3 regions of the Streptomyces sp. CWNU-52B genome follow, and region 3 is predicted to be linked to each of the others. Evidence: riboswitches for the same ligand, from Rfam matches in the RefSeq annotation. Region 3 holds a riboswitch; each other region holds the start of a gene.

Region 1 (5,199 bases), on a different contig from region 3:
ACGCCCTCGGTGCCGGGCAGCCGGATCGGTTCCGCTCCCGTGGCGAGGACCAGGACGTCGTACGGGACGGGCCCTTCCGCCGTGTCGAGTTCGCGCCGGGCGGGGCGTACGCCGGTCACTTCGAGCCCCAGGCGCAGCCGGACGTCGAGGGCCTCGAAGTCGACGTCGAAGGCGGACCCCTCGGCCTTGCCGAGCAGGACGGCCTTGGACAGCGGCGGGCGGTCGTACGGCTGATGGGGCTCCGCGCCGATCAGGGTCACGCTCCCGCCGAAGCCCCGTTCCCTCAGGGCCACGGCCGTCTGCACCCCGGCCATGCCCGCACCGACGATCACGACGCGCTCCCGCGCCGCCGGACCCGGTTCCTGTGTCAGCTCGCTCACCCGATCACCATAGACACGGGTGAAATCGACGGTCAGGGGGGCGACCGGTGAGCTGTTGCACAGCGTCGGTCCGCGTCAGTCCGCGGTGACCTCTTCGACCACGCTTGTCCCGCTGCCTTCCTGGGACTCCCACTGCCAGGTCTCCGCCAGCCGGGCCCGGCCGTCGGCGGTCTCGGTGACCTGGGACACGCAGTGCCCCGAGGAGGTGGTGCCGTCGGCCTTCAACTGCACGTACCGGAAGTCGAGCCGGTCGCCCTCGCGGGTACCCACGAGGTGGCCGCGTACGACGTCGCCGCCCGCGTACTCGGCCCAGATCAGGCCGTCCTCCTCGTGGTACGCGAACCGGGTGCGCGCCCCCACCTGACCCGGTGCCTGGTCGGCCACGGGGGCGAGGACGAGTCCGTCGAGCGAGCGGGCCATGCCGTGCGGCTCCCTTACTGCGGTGCGGGACGAAGAGCTAGGGTGGCCAACGTAAAGCACTCGCGGGAGCCCGGACGTACCGGGCTGAGAGGGAGGCTGGGACGGCCTCCGACCGTACGAACCTGATCCGGGTCATGCCGGCGAAGGGAGGGGCTGGACGCCCATGTCGCGTACACCGCAAGCACCTTCATCCTCATCTCCACCTGTGTCCTCTCCACGTGCGTCCGATTCGGCCGGTTCTGCCGACGTCCTGGTCGTCGGAGGCGGGATCATCGGTCTGGTCACCGCCTGGCGGGCGGCCCGGCGCGGGTTCACGACCGCGGTCGTGGATCCGGCGCCCGGCGGCGGCGCCGCGCAGGTCGCGGCCGGGATGCTGGCCGCCGTCACCGAGCTGCACCACGGCGAGCAGACCCTGCTCGGGCTCAACCTCGCCTCGGCGCGGCGCTATCCGGACTTCGTCGCCGAGCTGACCGAGGCGACCGGCGAGGAGCTGGGCTACCGGCGGTGCGGCACGCTGACCGTCGCGCTCGACGCCGACGACCGCGCGCAGCTGCGCGAACTGCACACCCTTCAGCAGCGTTCGGGCCTGGAGTCCCAGTGGCTGACCGGCCGTGAGTGCCGGCGTCTGGAGCCGATGCTCGCGCCGGGCGTGCGCGGCGGGCTGCGGGTGGACGGCGACCACCAGATCGATCCGCGCCGGCTCGCCAGAGCCCTGGTCACGGCCTGCGAACGGGCCGGTGTGCAGTTCCACCGGACCTGGGCCGAGCGCCTGACCGTCGTAGGGGGCCGGGCCGCCGGAGTCCTCACGAGGGACGGCACCGAACGGGCCGCGGGGCAGGTCGTCCTCGCCGCGGGCAGCCTCAGCGGACGGCTGGCGGGCGTGCCCGAGCACGTACTGCCGCCGGTGCGTCCGGTGAAGGGACAGGTACTGCGGCTGACCATGCCGGAGCGGCACGGGCCCTTCCTGAGCCGGACCGTGCGGGCCGTGGTCCGCGGCAGCCACGTCTATCTGGTGCCGCGCGAGAACGGCGAGCTCGTCGTCGGCGCGACCAGCGAGGAGCTGGGCTGGGACACCACGGTCACCGCGGGCGGCGTGTACGGACTCCTGCGGGACGCCCATGAACTCGTCCCCGGCATCACCGAACTGCCGCTCACCGAGACGCGGGCCGGACTGCGCCCCTGCTCCCCCGACAACGCGCCCCTGCTCGGCCCCAGCGGGCTTCCCGGGCTGCTCCTGGCGACCGGCCACCACCGCAACGGCGTGCTGCTGACCCCGGTCACCGGCGACGCCCTGGCGCACGCCCTGGTCACCGGCGAACTCCCGGAGGAGGCCCGCCCGTTCACCCCCGGGCGGTTCGCGGCCTCCGCGCTCGACGCCGCCGCACTCACGGAGCAGCCCGCATGAGCGTGACCGTCCTCGTCAACGGGGAGCGGCGGCAACTCGCCCCCGGCACCGCCCTCGACGCCCTCGTCGCCGCGTTGAGCGCGGCACCCTCCGGGGTCGCCGCCGCGCTCAACGAGACCGTCGTCCCGCGTGCGCAGTGGCCCAGGACCCTCCTGCGCGAGGGCGACCGCGTCGAAGTACTCACCGCCGTCCAAGGAGGCTGACCCATGGCCGACGATCCCTTCGTCCTCGGCAGTACGTCCTACGCGTCCCGGCTGATCATGGGCACCGGGGGCGCCCCGAGCCTCGACGTCCTGGAGCGTTCGCTCGTCGCGTCCGGCACGGAGCTGACGACGGTCGCGATGCGGCGGGTGAGCACCGGAGCACCCGGTTCGCACGGGCCGCACGGTTCGGTGCTCGCCGTGCTGGACCGGCTCGGCATCCGCGTCCTGCCCAACACCGCGGGCTGTTTCACCGCCGGGGAGGCCGTCCTGACGGCCCGCCTGGCGCGTGAGGCGCTCGGCACGGACCTCGTCAAACTGGAGGTCATCGCCGACGAGCGCACCCTGCTGCCCGACCCGATCGAGCTGCTGGACGCCGCCGAGACCCTCGTCGACGACGGCTTCACGGTCCTCCCGTACACGAACGACGACCCGGTGCTCGCACGGAAGCTGGAGGACGTGGGCTGCGCGGCGGTGATGCCGCTCGGGTCGCCCATCGGGTCGGGGCTCGGGATCCGCAACCCGCACAACTTCCAGCTGATCGTGGAGCACGCGCGCGTGCCGGTGATCCTGGACGCGGGAGCCGGTACGGCGTCGGACGCCGCGCTCGCCATGGAGCTGGGCTGCGCCGGTGTGATGCTCGCCTCGGCCGTGACCCGGGCGCAGGAGCCCGTCCTCATGGCCGAGGGCATGCGGCACGCGGTCGAGGCGGGCCGGCTCGCGCACCGGGCGGGCCGCATTCCGCGCCGCCACTTCGCCGAGGCGTCGTCCCCGGTGGACGGAATGGCCCGACTCGACCCGGAACGCCCCGCTTTCTGAGCGCTGGCCTGAACCCGTCTCCGGACATCTGTCCTGAACATCCGCCCCGAGCCGGCCGCGATGCCGCGGCGGTCACCGTACGAGATGCGTCACAGCTCGGCTTCAGTACCGCCCCACAACCGTCCGTGCGGGCGGCTCCGACAGTGGCGGCTCGTACACTCACCTGCGTGGACACGACCCTTCAGGACCCTTCCCCAGCCTCCGGCCGGGGAGACCCCATGGTCGGGCATGTGCTCGACGGCCGGTATCGCGTCGAGGCGCGCATCGCGGTCGGTGGGATGGCCACGGTCTACCGGGCCGTGGACACCCGCCTCGACCGGGTGCTCGCGCTCAAGGTGATGCATCCGGCCCTGGCGGCCGACGGCACCTTCGTCGACCGCTTCATCCGCGAGGCCAAGTCGGTGGCCAGGCTCGCCCATCCGAACGTGGTCCAGGTCTTCGACCAGGGCACCGACGGCGGTTACGTCTATCTCGCGATGGAGTACGTGGCCGGCTGCACCCTGCGCGACGTACTGCGCGAGCGCGGGGCGCTCCAGCCGCGGGCGGCGCTGGACATCCTGGAGCCGGTCCTCGCCGCGCTCGGCGCCGCGCACCGCGCCGGGTTCGTGCACCGCGACATGAAACCGGAGAACGTCCTGATAGGGGACGACGGCCGGGTGAAGGTGGCGGACTTCGGTCTCGTACGGGCCGTGGACACGGTCACCCACACGACGGGTGCCGTGCTGGGCACGGTGTCGTATCTCGCGCCGGAGCAGATAGAGCACGGCACGGCCGACCCCCGGGTCGACGTGTACGCGTGCGGCATCCTGCTCTTCGAGATGCTCACCGGCGACCGGCCGCACCTGGGCGACTCACCCGCCGCGATCCTCTACAAGCACCTCCACGAGGACGTGCCCCCGGCGTCGGCGGCCGTGCCCGGCCTGGCGTACGAGCTGGACGAGCTGGTCGCCTCGGCGACCGCCCGCGACCCCGAGACCCGCCCGTACGACGCGGTGGCGCTGCTGGCCCAGACCCTGGACACGCGCAGCGCGCTGAGCGACGAGCAGCTGGACGCCGTACCGCCCGGGGCGCTCGCCGCGGACCGCTCGGGCGCCGACAACCGTACGAGCGTGATCCCGCGCTCGCTGTCGGTCCCCCGGCTCCTCCCGGTGAACGACGACGACGCGGACGTCCACCACACCAGCGTCCTGCCCTCCCCGCCGCCCGAGCCCCCGCGGCGCGGCCGCACCCTGGCACCGCGCCGGGGCGTGCTCGCGATCGTCGCCGCGGTGCTGCTGGCCCTCGGGGTCGGCGCGGGGGTCTGGTACATCAACTCCGGCCAGTTCACCGAGGTCCCGGCGGTCCTCAACAAGACCGAGGCGCAGGCCACCCGGCGCATCCAGGACGCCGGGCTCGACGTGAAGCGGGTGAAGACCGCGTTCAGCGACACGGTCAAGCTCGGCCGGGTCATCAGCAGCGATCCCAAGCCCGCCACCCGGATCCGCGACAACGCCTCCGTGACGCTGACGGTCTCCAAGGGCCCGAACATCGTGCGGGTGCCGGACCTGGAGGGCTTCGCGCTCGACAAGGCCAAGGAGCGGCTGGCGGACGAGGGGCTCGCGGCCGGCATGGTCACCAAGGACTTCAGCGACGAGGTCGCGATCGGCTTCGTGATCGGTACGAAGCCGGCGGCGGGCACCGAGCGCCGCGGCGGTTCGGCCATCGCGCTCGTCGTCAGCAAGGGCCGTCCGGTGGACGTGCCCGACGTGGTCGGCGACGACCTGGAGGACGCCAGGCAGGAGCTGGCTGAGGCGGGTCTGACGGTCAAGGTCGCCGCCGAGCGGGTCACGTCCGACGCCGAGGCCGGCCAGGTGGCGGAGCAGTCGCTCGACCCCGACAGCGAAGCGGCGCTGGGCGACACCGTGACCCTGAAGGTGTCCAAGGGCCCGCCGCTGATCGAGGTCCCGGACGTCGTGGGCGACAACGTCGACGACGC
Region 2 (5,199 bases), on a different contig from region 3:
TCCGCGGCCGCCGTACCGCCGAACTGCTCGTTGATGCTGTGACTGATCTTCATCGAGCAGAACTTCGGTCCGCACATGGAGCAGAAGTGCGCCGTCTTGGCCGGCTCGGCAGGAAGCGTCTCGTCGTGGAACTCCCGGGCCGTGTCCGGATCCAGGGCCAGATTGAACTGGTCCTCCCAGCGGAACTCGAAGCGGGCGTCCGACAACGCGTCGTCCCACTCCTGTGCGCCCGGATGTCCCTTGGCGAGGTCCGCCGCATGGGCCGCGATCTTGTAGGTGATGACGCCCGTCTTGACGTCGTCACGGTTGGGCAGGCCCAAGTGCTCCTTGGGCGTGACGTAGCAGAGCATCGCTGTGCCCCACCACGCGATCATCGCGGCACCGATACCGGAGGTGATGTGGTCGTACGCCGGTGCGACGTCCGTCGTCAGCGGACCCAGCGTATAGAAGGGAGCTTCATCGCAGATCTCCTGCTGGAGGTCGATGTTCTCCTTGATCTTGTGCATCGGGACATGCCCCGGGCCCTCGATCATGGTCTGTACGTTGAAACGCTTCGCGACCTTGTTGAGTTCCCCGAGCGTGCGCAACTCGGCGAACTGCGCGGCGTCGTTGGCGTCCGCGATCGAGCCGGGCCGCAGGCCGTCCCCGAGCGAGTACGTGACGTCGTACGCGCCGAGGATCTCGCAGAGCTCCTCGAAGTGCTCGTACAGGAACGACTCCTTGTGGTGCGCCAGGCACCACGCCGCCATGATCGAACCGCCGCGCGAGACGATGCCGGTCTTGCGGTTCGCGGTCAGGGGAACGAAGGGGAGGCGCACACCCGCGTGGACGGTCATGTAGTCCACGCCCTGCTCGGCCTGCTCCACGACCGTGTCCTTGTAGATCTCCCAGGTGAGTTCCTCGGCGCGCCCGTCGACCTTCTCCAGGGCCTGGTAGAGCGGGACCGTGCCGATGGGCACGGGGGAGTTGCGCAGCACCCACTCCCGCGTGGTGTGGATGTTGCGTCCGGTCGACAGATCCATGACCGTGTCGGCGCCCCAGTGCGTCGCCCAGGTCATCTTCTCGACCTCCTCCTCGATGGAGGAAGTGACCGCGGAGTTGCCGATGTTGGCGTTGACCTTCACCAGGAATCGCTTACCGATGATCATCGGTTCGATCTCCGGGTGATTGACGTTGGCCGGCAGCACTGCTCGGCCTGCCGCGATCTCCTCGCGGACGACCTCGGGAGAGACGTTCTCCCGGATGGCCACGTACTCCATCTCCGGCGTGACCTCGCCCCGCCGCGCGTACGCGAGTTGGGTCACCGCCTGCCCGTCGCGACTCCGGCGGGGCAGGCGCGGACGCCCGGGGAAGACCGCGTCGAGATTGCGCAGCCCGCCGCGCGGTGAGGTGTGCTTGATCCCGTCGTCCTCAAGGCGCACAGGGCGCCCCGGGTACTCCTCGGTGTCGCCGCGGGCGATGATCCAGTTCTCGCGCAGAGGCGCCAGTCCCCTGCGCACGTCGGTGTCGACGTCCGGATCCGTGTACGGGCCGGAGGTGTCGTACAGGGTGACCGACCCGCCGTTGGTGAGATGCACCTGACGGACCGGCACCCGCAGGTCGGGGCGTGAGCCCGCGACATACCCCTTGTGCCAGCCGATGGACTTCGCGGATGCGCCGTTCGCGGATGCGCCGTTCCGGGGCGGGGCAGTCGCCCCGCCGCTGTCGGGCGAAGCAGCCCCCTCGGTGCCCTCGACCGGGGTGAGCGCCCCGGTCGTCTCGCTGGAGGCAGGCGTGCGTACGTCCTTGTTGGTCATGAGACCTACTCCCTACGCCGGCATTACCCGGTAACAGGTTCAGCGGTCGACGCAGCGTTTTCCGTCCGGCGATGTTCCACGTGAAACATCGCGGATACGGAGGTCAGCGCCCTCTCAGCCCGGTGCTCCGAGCTCCCGCGTGTGCAAAGGTGCCTCCACGCTAGCGTCACAATGGGCGCGGTGAACAGTGGGCCCCTCTCGTTCTTGCGATGATCGGTCGGTGACCACGACGCAGCAGCCCCCGCTTCCGCCGTCCGAACCACCCCATGGACACGGCCACGACGGCCATGGTCACGGGGGCGGACCGGGATACGGATCCCATGGCCCCGGGGGGAGCGGCGGGGGCGACCAGCCCGGTGGGGGCGGAGGCGACGGACCGGTCGGCGGTGGACACGGTCACTCGCACAGCCACGGTCCCGCGGCCCCTGTCTCCATGCACCTGCGCAAGATCATCGCCGCGGTGCTGATCCCCTTCGCCGCGGCGGTCGTCGTCGGACTCGTGGTGCTCTGGCCCGGCGGCGCCCCGGGTCACGAGCGCACGGGTGTCGGCTTCGACCGGCAGACCCAGCAGGCCACCGTGACCAAGGTCGACAAGGTCGACTGCAAGTCCGTGAACGCCTCGGGTGAGACGCCGACCGGCGACACCTCGACGGCGGAGGGTTCGTCCGCACAGCAGCAGGACTCGGGCACCTGCAAGAAGGCGACCATCCGGGTCGACTCCGGCAAGGACAAGGGCCGTACCTTCACGGAGATCGTCCAGCCCGACTCCTCACGGCAGTTGAAGCAGGACCAGGAGGTGATCGTGGCGTACGCGCCCGACGCCCCCAAGGAGCTCCAGTACTCGGTCACCGATGTGAACCGCAGGCTGCCGATGACGCTGCTCGCCGGCATCTTCGCCCTGGCCGTGGTCGTGGTGGGCCGGCTCCGCGGTGTCATGGCGCTGATCGCACTGGCCGTCAGCTTCCTGATCCTGACGTTCTTCATCCTGCCGGCGATTCTGCAGGGCTCGAACCCGCTGATCGTGGCGGTGGTCGGGGCCAGCGCCATCATGCTGATCGCGCTCTATGTGTGCCACGGCCTCTCGGCCAGAACCTCGGTCGCGGTGCTGGGCACGCTGCTGTCCCTGCTACTGATCGGGCTGCTCGGCTCGCTGTTCATCGGCTGGGCCGCGCTGACCGGCAACACCGACGACAACACCGGTCTGATCCACGGGCTCTACCCGTCCATCGACATGAGCGGTCTGCTGCTCGCGGGGGTCATCATCGGCTCACTCGGCGTGCTCGATGATGTCACGGTGACGCAGACGTCCGCGGTCTGGGAGCTCCACGAGGCCAACCCGACACTGGGCCGGCGAGGGCTGTACCGCGCGGGCATCCGTATCGGCCGCGACCACATCGCGTCCGTGGTCAACACCCTCGTCCTCGCCTACGCCGGTGCCGCGCTGCCTCTGCTGCTGCTCTTCTCCATCGCACAGAGCAGTGTGGGGGCGGTGGCCAACAGCGAACTGGTGGCCGAGGAGATCGTACGCACGCTCGTCGGCTCGATCGGGCTGGTCGCCTCGGTACCGGTCACGACGGCTCTCGCGGCCCTGGTGGTCTCGGCGGACCGGCCGGGCGACGCGGCCCCGGCTCGGCAGTCACCGGCGCACCCACAGCCTCAGCCCCCGTCCCAGACACAGACTCAGAACCAGACTCAACCGCAGTCTCAGACCGGCTCGAAGGCGCCGTTGCGCGGCGGGAGCGGCCGCCGCCGCAAGCACTGAAACCGGCCGTCGAGAAGACCGCCCCACAGCACGGTGACTGACGGGGCGGTGACGGACCGGGCGGTGACGGACAGCGAGGCACCTGGCCGTCGGCGACCGCTTGGCCCGCGGAGGCCGAACCCGCGGGAAGCCGAGCCACTGGAAGAAGCGTTACTTCACCACTGCCCGCTGCCGCTCCCGCCCGAACCGCGGCCACCTCGGGCTCGGTTCACCCGGCGCTCTGTTCCTCCGCCAGGATGCGGTCCAGGGCCTCGTCCAGATGCGTGTCGAAGTCGGCCAGGGAGCGCTCCTGGCCGAGCGGAACCAGCCGGTCCGTGCGGTCGAGGAAGGCCAGCAGGGGCGCCGTGCCACAGCGGAACAGGGCCTGGTCCACGCCCACCTGAAGCCGGATCAGCACATCGCCGAACCCCTCCGTGTCCGCGGGGGTGATGTGCACATCGCCCTCCCCGCACGGGCGGCCCACTCCGTCGATCAACAGCTCCCGGCCGAAGGCCCAGGTCACCGGGGCGTCACCGGGCAGGTGGAAGGTCAGACGCACGGCATAGGGATCACAGGTCTCGTAGCGCAACTCCACCGGAATGCGGAAGGAGAGCTCCTCCGAGACGACGAAGCTCATCATGACCTCTGCCTGTACTACCGACTCGCGCATCGCCTACCCCGTCGTTTGCCGTCTATGGCCGGGAATCGTTCAACTAAACACTTCTGGCATCTTGCTTAACGTGTACACCAAATCACAAGGAGTGAGTTTTCAGATGCTGATAGAGAGCGAAAGTGTCCCCAGCAGCCCGCCGATCTCGCTCTGCAATCGCCGTGCCGCCGGCATCAACCGGTCGGCCTGGTGGGACGGCATGGAGATGGCCATGGTGGCGGCTGTGCCGCCCATCGTGATCGGGACCGCGGCACAGACCGCGCCCAGCGCGTACTCCTGACGCTCGATCACGGGCTGCATGCGTCCGGTCGATTCGAGGCGGCGCATCAGGGTGTGATCGTCACGCACCGTGTACGGCGTGATGGATCGCGCGGGGTAGCGGTCGAGGTGGTCCCTGCGCGCCTCCACGTCGAGCTGGGACAGCAGACACTGGCCGATCGCGTGCGCGTGACCCGTCTCGCGGAAGTCCGCCCACTCCTCGACCGCGGGATTGCCCGGGGTGTCGGCGACGCACTGGAGCTCGATCTCCCCGTCGCGGTAGACCGCGTAGTACACGGGGGCACCGATCGAATCGCGCCAGGTTCCCAGCGCCTCGGCGACCGTGCTGCGACGTTTCTGCTGGGCCCCGCTGCTGCTCAGGTGCTCGGCCGCCTCCCCGAGGAAGAACAGCCCCTTCTCGCGGCGCAGATAGCCCTCGTGCGCCAGCGTGCGCAGCAGGTGGTACGCCGTGGGGAGGGCGAGCCCGGCCTCACGGGCCAGTTGCTTCGCGGGCGCCCCGTGCTCGTGACGCGCCACGGACTCCAGAAGACGCATCGCGCGCCGCACCGAGCCGATGAAGGTCGTGGGATGCGGCTCGGAGGTGGAAACCTGCGGTCCTGCGGGCGCGGCGTCAACCGTGGCCAAGGGTCACTCCCGAAGCACGAGGGGGGCCTCCCGTGCGGGGATGACACGGGTGGGTTCGGAACTCCGCTCGCGAGGATCAACCCCGCGTC
Region 3 (5,199 bases):
ACTTCACGAACTCCTGCGGTACCTGAGCGGCCTCACGCACCGGGTACACGAACATGTTGAGCGGCATGTCGTCCTGGAACCGCTTGGTGATGAGGAAGTCGATGAGCGCCTTGCCTCCCTCGGTGTTCTTCGCGTTGCTCAGCAGACCCGCGTACTCGACCTGCCGGAAGCAGGTGCCGTCCGCGACGCCGGTCGGCGCCGTCTTCGGCTTCGGGTCGGCGTAGATGACCTCGGCGGGCGGGGAGGAGGCGTACGAGACGACGAGCGGCCGCTCGCCCTTGGCCTTCTTGCCGCCGGAGGACCCGGAGAACTCCTCGTTGTAGGCCTGCTCCCAGCCGTCGACGACCTTCACGCCGTTGGCCTTGAGCTTCTTCCAGTACCCCGCCCAGCCCTTGTCGCCGTACTTGGCGGCGGTGCCGAGCAGGAAGCCGAGGCCGGGCGAGGACGTGGAGGCGTTCTCGGTGACGAGAAGATCCTTGTACGCGGGCTTGACCAGATCGTCGAAGGACGTCGGCGGGGCCAGCTCGTGCTCGCTGAAGTAGGCCTTGTCGTAGTTCACGCAGATGTCGCCGGTGTCGATGGGTGTGACCCGGTGCTTGTCCTGGTCGACCCGGTACTCCGGCAGGACGAGGTTCGACCCCTTGGCCTCGTACGACTGGAACAGCCCGTTGTCGAGCGCGCGCGAGAGCAGGGTGTTGTCGACGCCGAAGAAGACGTCGCCCTGGGGGTTGTCCTTGGTGAGGATCGCCTTGTTGACGGCCTGCCCGGCGTCGCCGTCCTTGAGGACCCTGACCTTGTACCCGGACTCCTTCTCGAACGCCTTCAGCACGTCCTTGGTGTAGGCGAAGGAGTCATGGCTGACGAGGGTCACGGTCTTGGACCCGGAGCCCCCGTCGCCGGAGCCGGAGTCCGACGAACCGCACGCGGTGAGCGCGACGAGGCCGAGCCCGGTGGCGACGACCACGGCGGTGATCTTCTGAGCGGTACGCGCAGTGCTCGTGGTGCTCGTGGTGCTCGCGGTACTCGTGGTGCTCACTGGATTCCTCCTGGGTTGTCCAGGAAGAGACGCGGCCCTGCCCGGGACCTCGGTCGGATCCCGGGCAGGGCGCAACAGCTTGAGTAGTGACCGAACTTCCTACCCAGAATGACCTGGGCAAGGTTCAGAGGGTCTGCGGGCTGTCCCGCACTCTCAGCGCTGTGGCGCTCCCCTGTCGGAATATGAAGATGTACGTACTTCCAGCCAGACTACCGCTCGGTGGCCGCGAGCTGCCCGCACGCCCCGTCGATCTCCTGGCCACGGGTGTCCCGGACGGTGACGGGCACACCATGGGCGGCGATCGCCTCGACGAAGGCCTTCTCGTCCTCGGGCCACGAGGCGGTCCACTTGGAGCCGGGTGTCGGGTTGAGCGGGATCAGGTTCACATGGACGGGCTTGCCCTTGAGCATCCGCCCGAGCCGGTCACCACGCCACGCCTGGTCGTTGATGTCCCGGATGAGCGCGTACTCGATGGAGAGCCGGCGTCCCGACCTGGCCGCGTACTCCCAGCCGGCGTCCAGTACTTCCCGGACCTTCCAGCGTGTGTTGACCGGGACGAGGGTGTCGCGCAGCTCGTCGTCCGGTGCGTGCAGGGAGATGGCGAGGCGGCACTTGAAGCCCTCGTCGGCGAACCTGTTGATGGCGGGGACCAGGCCGACGGTCGACACCGTGATACCGCGCTGCGACAGTCCGAGCCCGTCCGGCTCGGGGTCGGTGAGGGCCCGGATGGACTGGACGACCCGCTTGTAGTTGGCGAGGGGCTCGCCCATGCCCATGAAGACGATGTTGCTGAGCCGCGCCGGGCCGCCGGGGATCTCCCCGTCACGCAGCGCCCGCATGCCGTCGACGATCTGGTGCACGATCTCGCCCGTCGACAGGTTCCGGTCGAGGCCGGCCTGTCCGGTCGCGCAGAACGGGCAGTTCATCCCGCAGCCCGCCTGGGAGCTGATGCACATGGTGACCCGGTCCGGGTAGCGCATCAGCACGGACTCGACGAGGGTGCCGTCGAAGAGCCGCCAGAGGGTCTTGCGGGTGGTCTCCTCATCGGTGGACAGATGCCGCACGACCGTCATCAGCTCGGGCAGCAACGCCTCCTGGAGCTTGGCACGCGACCCCGCCGGGATGTCGGTCCACTGCTCCGGATCGTGCGCGAACCGCGCGAAGTAGTGCTGCGAGAGCTGCTTGGCACGAAACGGCTTCTCACCGATCGCGGCAACGGCCTCTTTACGCTCGGCGGGCGTGAGATCGGCGAGGTGCCGCGGCGGCTTCTTGGCTCCGCGGGGGGCGACGAATGTGAGTTCTCCGGGTGCAGGCATAACACGTCAAGTGTCGCAGACATACGAAGAGGGACCCGCCACCCTGTGGACAACGAGCCCCTCGTGTACATCACCGCAGGTCAGAGACATTCACTGCGGCTGTCGACCGGACTCGCCCGGCCCGGCCGGACACCGCCCCGGCCTCTCAGCCCCAACCTCAGCCCGAGCCCACGAAGATCACCAGCAGCAGCCACACCACGGGCGCGGTGGGCAGCAAGGAGTCCAGGCGGTCCATGATCCCGCCGTGGCCCGGGAGCAGGGTGCCCATGTCCTTGATGCCCAGGTCCCGCTTGATCATCGACTCACCCAGGTCACCGAGCGTGGCACTGACCGCGACCGCGAGCCCGAGGAGCAGTCCCTCCCACCAGGTGCCGCCGTCGATCAGGAACTGCAGGCACAGCGCGCCCGCCACCATGGCGAAGGCGATCGCGCCCAGCAGGCCCTCGCGCGTCTTGCCGGGGCTGATGCGCGGAGCGAGCTTGTGCGTGCCGAAGCGCCAGCCGACGGCGTACGCGCCCGTGTCGCTGACCACCGCCAGCAGCAGGAAGGTGAGGACCCGCCACGCGCCGTCGTCCGCGGCGAGCATCATCGCCACGAACGTGGCGAGGAACGGGATGTAGAAGGCCGCGAAGACCCCCGCGGTGACGTCCCTGAGGTAGCCCTCGGGTGGTTCCGTCATCCGCCAGACCAGGACCGCGAGCGCGGTGAACGCCATCGCCACCCAGGCGCCCTCGGCGCCGCGGACGTATCCGGTGACGACCATCGCCGCGCCGCCCACCGCGAGCGGCACGAGCGGCGCCTTGATGTCCTTGCGCTCCGCGAGCCTCGACGTCAGTTCCCACAGGCCGACCACGACGGCGACCGTTATGACGCCGACGAAGGCGGCCTTGACGACGAACAGCGACGCGACGATCACCACGCCGAGTCCGACGCCGACCCCTATGGCAGCACCCAGGTCGCGGCCCGCGCTCTTCTTCTGCGGCGGCGCGGGTACGGACTGTGCGGCGCTGGACATGGGCTCCTGCGAACTCTGCGGATCCCGCGACGGAGGCGGGAACGGTGGCGGCGGCGACTGCGCGTGCGTCGGCGGCGTCTCGTCGTGGAACGGGGGGCCGCCCGTCGGAGCAGCCCCCCGGTCGTCATCCTGGTCTCCGCCATGCGCGGGTACGTCGGGCACGATGGGCATGGGGCGAGTCTGCTGCGCGTGCTGCGCATCGTATGCGGGACCCGCCGGGGCAGCCCCCTGGACAGGCCCCTCGTCGGACGGCCCCCAGTACCCGGCTTGCGGCGGCGGCGCCCAGGAAGAGTCGTTCATCAGACCTCGAGCAGCTCTGCTTCCTTGTGCTTGAGCAGCTCGTCCACCTGGGCCACGTACTTGGCGGTGGTGTCGTCGAGCTCCTTCTCCGCACGGCGGCCCTCGTCCTCGCCGACCTCGCCGTCCTTGATCAGCTTGTCGATGCCGTCCTTGGCCTTGCGGCGTACGGAACGGATCGAGATCTTGGAGTCCTCGGCCTTGGTACGGGCCACCTTGATGTAGTCCTTGCGGCGCTCCTCCGTGAGCTCGGGGAACACCACCCGGATGATATTGCCGTCGTTGCTCGGGTTGACGCCCAGGTCCGAGTCACGGATCGCCTGTTCGATGTTGCGCATCGCGCTCTTGTCGAACGGGGTCACCACGGCCATGCGCGGCTCGGGCACCGAGAACGAGGCCAGCTGGTTGATCGGTGTCAGCGCGCCGTAGTAGTCCGCCACGATCTTGTTGAACATCGCCGGGTGCGCACGGCCGGTGCGGATCGCGGCGAAGTCCTCCTTGGCGACCACGACGGCCTTCTCCATCTTCTCCTCGGCCTCGAGGAGGGTCTCTTCGATCACCACTTGCTCCTGCGTGTCTTGAGTAGGCCCGGCTGCGGTTCCTTGACGGGTTGGCGGCCGGCTGCGTCGCGTCTTGTTCCTGCACGGTTCCCGACCGGCGGAACATTGTCCATCCCTCGGTCAGGCCCGACTGCCCGGGTCACCCACAAGCGTGCCGATCTTCTCACCCTTGACCGCCCGAGCGATATTGCCCTCTGTCAGAAGCTCGAAGACGAGGATCGGGAGCTTGTTGTCGCGGCACAGGGTGATCGCGGTCATGTCGGCGACCTTCAGGTCCCGGGTGATGACCTCGCTGTAGCTGAGCGCGTCGAACTTGACCGCTTCGGGATGAGTCTTGGGGTCGGAGTCGTAGACCCCGTCCACACCGTTCTTGCCCATGAGGAGCGCTTCGGCGTCGATCTCCAGAGCGCGCTGGGCCGCGGTGGTGTCCGTGGAGAAGTACGGCATGCCCATACCGGCGCCGAAGATGACCACACGGCCCTTCTCCAGGTGGCGCACGGCCCGCAGCGGGATGTACGGCTCGGCGACCTGCCCCATGGTGATGGCGGTCTGCACGCGCGAGTCGATGCCTTCCTTCTCCAGGAAGTCCTGGAGGGCGAGGCAGTTCATGACGGTGCCGAGCATGCCCATGTAGTCGGAACGGGCCCGGTCCATGCCGCGCTGCTGGAGTTCGGCCCCGCGGAAGAAGTTGCCGCCGCCGATGACGACGGCGATCTGGGCACCGCCGCGGACCACCGCGGCGATCTCCCGGGCCATTTTGTGCACCACGTCGGGGTCGACTCCGAGCGCCCCGCCACCGGCGAACGCCTCACCGGAAAGCTTCAGCAGGAAGCGCCCGGATCCCTTGCCGTGATCGCTCTTGTCGTCCTTGTCGGCGGCCTTGGTGGTGGTCATGGAGATCTCGCCTCTTCTACGTGTCGCACATACGTCTCGCACATACGAAGAAGGCCACTGCCGGTGGGGTGGTGTTCGCAT

Evidence for each region. Region 3 has a riboswitch for thiamine pyrophosphate ahead of ACLVWQ_RS25580 (thiamine ABC transporter substrate binding subunit). Riboswitches for the same ligand answer to the same signal wherever they lie in the genome.
Region 1: linked by a shared signal. The riboswitch ahead of thiO (glycine oxidase ThiO) and the one ahead of ACLVWQ_RS25580 (thiamine ABC transporter substrate binding subunit) in region 3 are both predicted to bind thiamine pyrophosphate.
Region 2: linked by a shared signal. The riboswitch ahead of thiC (phosphomethylpyrimidine synthase ThiC) and the one ahead of ACLVWQ_RS25580 (thiamine ABC transporter substrate binding subunit) in region 3 are both predicted to bind thiamine pyrophosphate.

Annotation. Positions count from the first base shown of each region.
Region 1 covers NZ_JBLFJV010000044.1:118,756-123,954, reverse strand. Annotated here, with positions in the region: gene ACLVWQ_RS30215 (NAD(P)/FAD-dependent oxidoreductase) at 1-380, opposite strand, end outside; gene ACLVWQ_RS30210 (hypothetical protein) at 456-800, opposite strand; TPP riboswitch at 853-966, shown strand; gene thiO (glycine oxidase ThiO) at 1,006-2,205, shown strand; gene thiS (sulfur carrier protein ThiS) at 2,208-2,408, shown strand; gene ACLVWQ_RS30195 (thiazole synthase) at 2,412-3,224, shown strand; gene pknB (Stk1 family PASTA domain-containing Ser/Thr kinase) at 3,392-5,199, shown strand, end outside.
Region 2 covers NZ_JBLFJV010000047.1:66,912-72,110, reverse strand. Annotated here, with positions in the region: gene thiC (phosphomethylpyrimidine synthase ThiC) at 1-1,796, opposite strand, end outside; TPP riboswitch at 1,789-1,945, opposite strand; gene ACLVWQ_RS31595 (YibE/F family protein) at 2,017-3,558, shown strand; gene ACLVWQ_RS31590 (SsgA family sporulation/cell division regulator) at 3,767-4,207, opposite strand; gene ACLVWQ_RS31585 (IclR family transcriptional regulator) at 4,307-5,110, opposite strand.
Region 3 covers NZ_JBLFJV010000027.1:218,245-223,443, reverse strand. Annotated here, with positions in the region: gene ACLVWQ_RS25580 (thiamine ABC transporter substrate binding subunit) at 1-973, opposite strand, end outside; TPP riboswitch at 1,115-1,220, opposite strand; gene rlmN (23S rRNA (adenine(2503)-C(2))-methyltransferase RlmN) at 1,246-2,352, opposite strand; gene ACLVWQ_RS25570 (phosphatidate cytidylyltransferase) at 2,510-3,667, opposite strand; gene frr (ribosome recycling factor) at 3,667-4,224, opposite strand; gene pyrH (UMP kinase) at 4,345-5,118, opposite strand.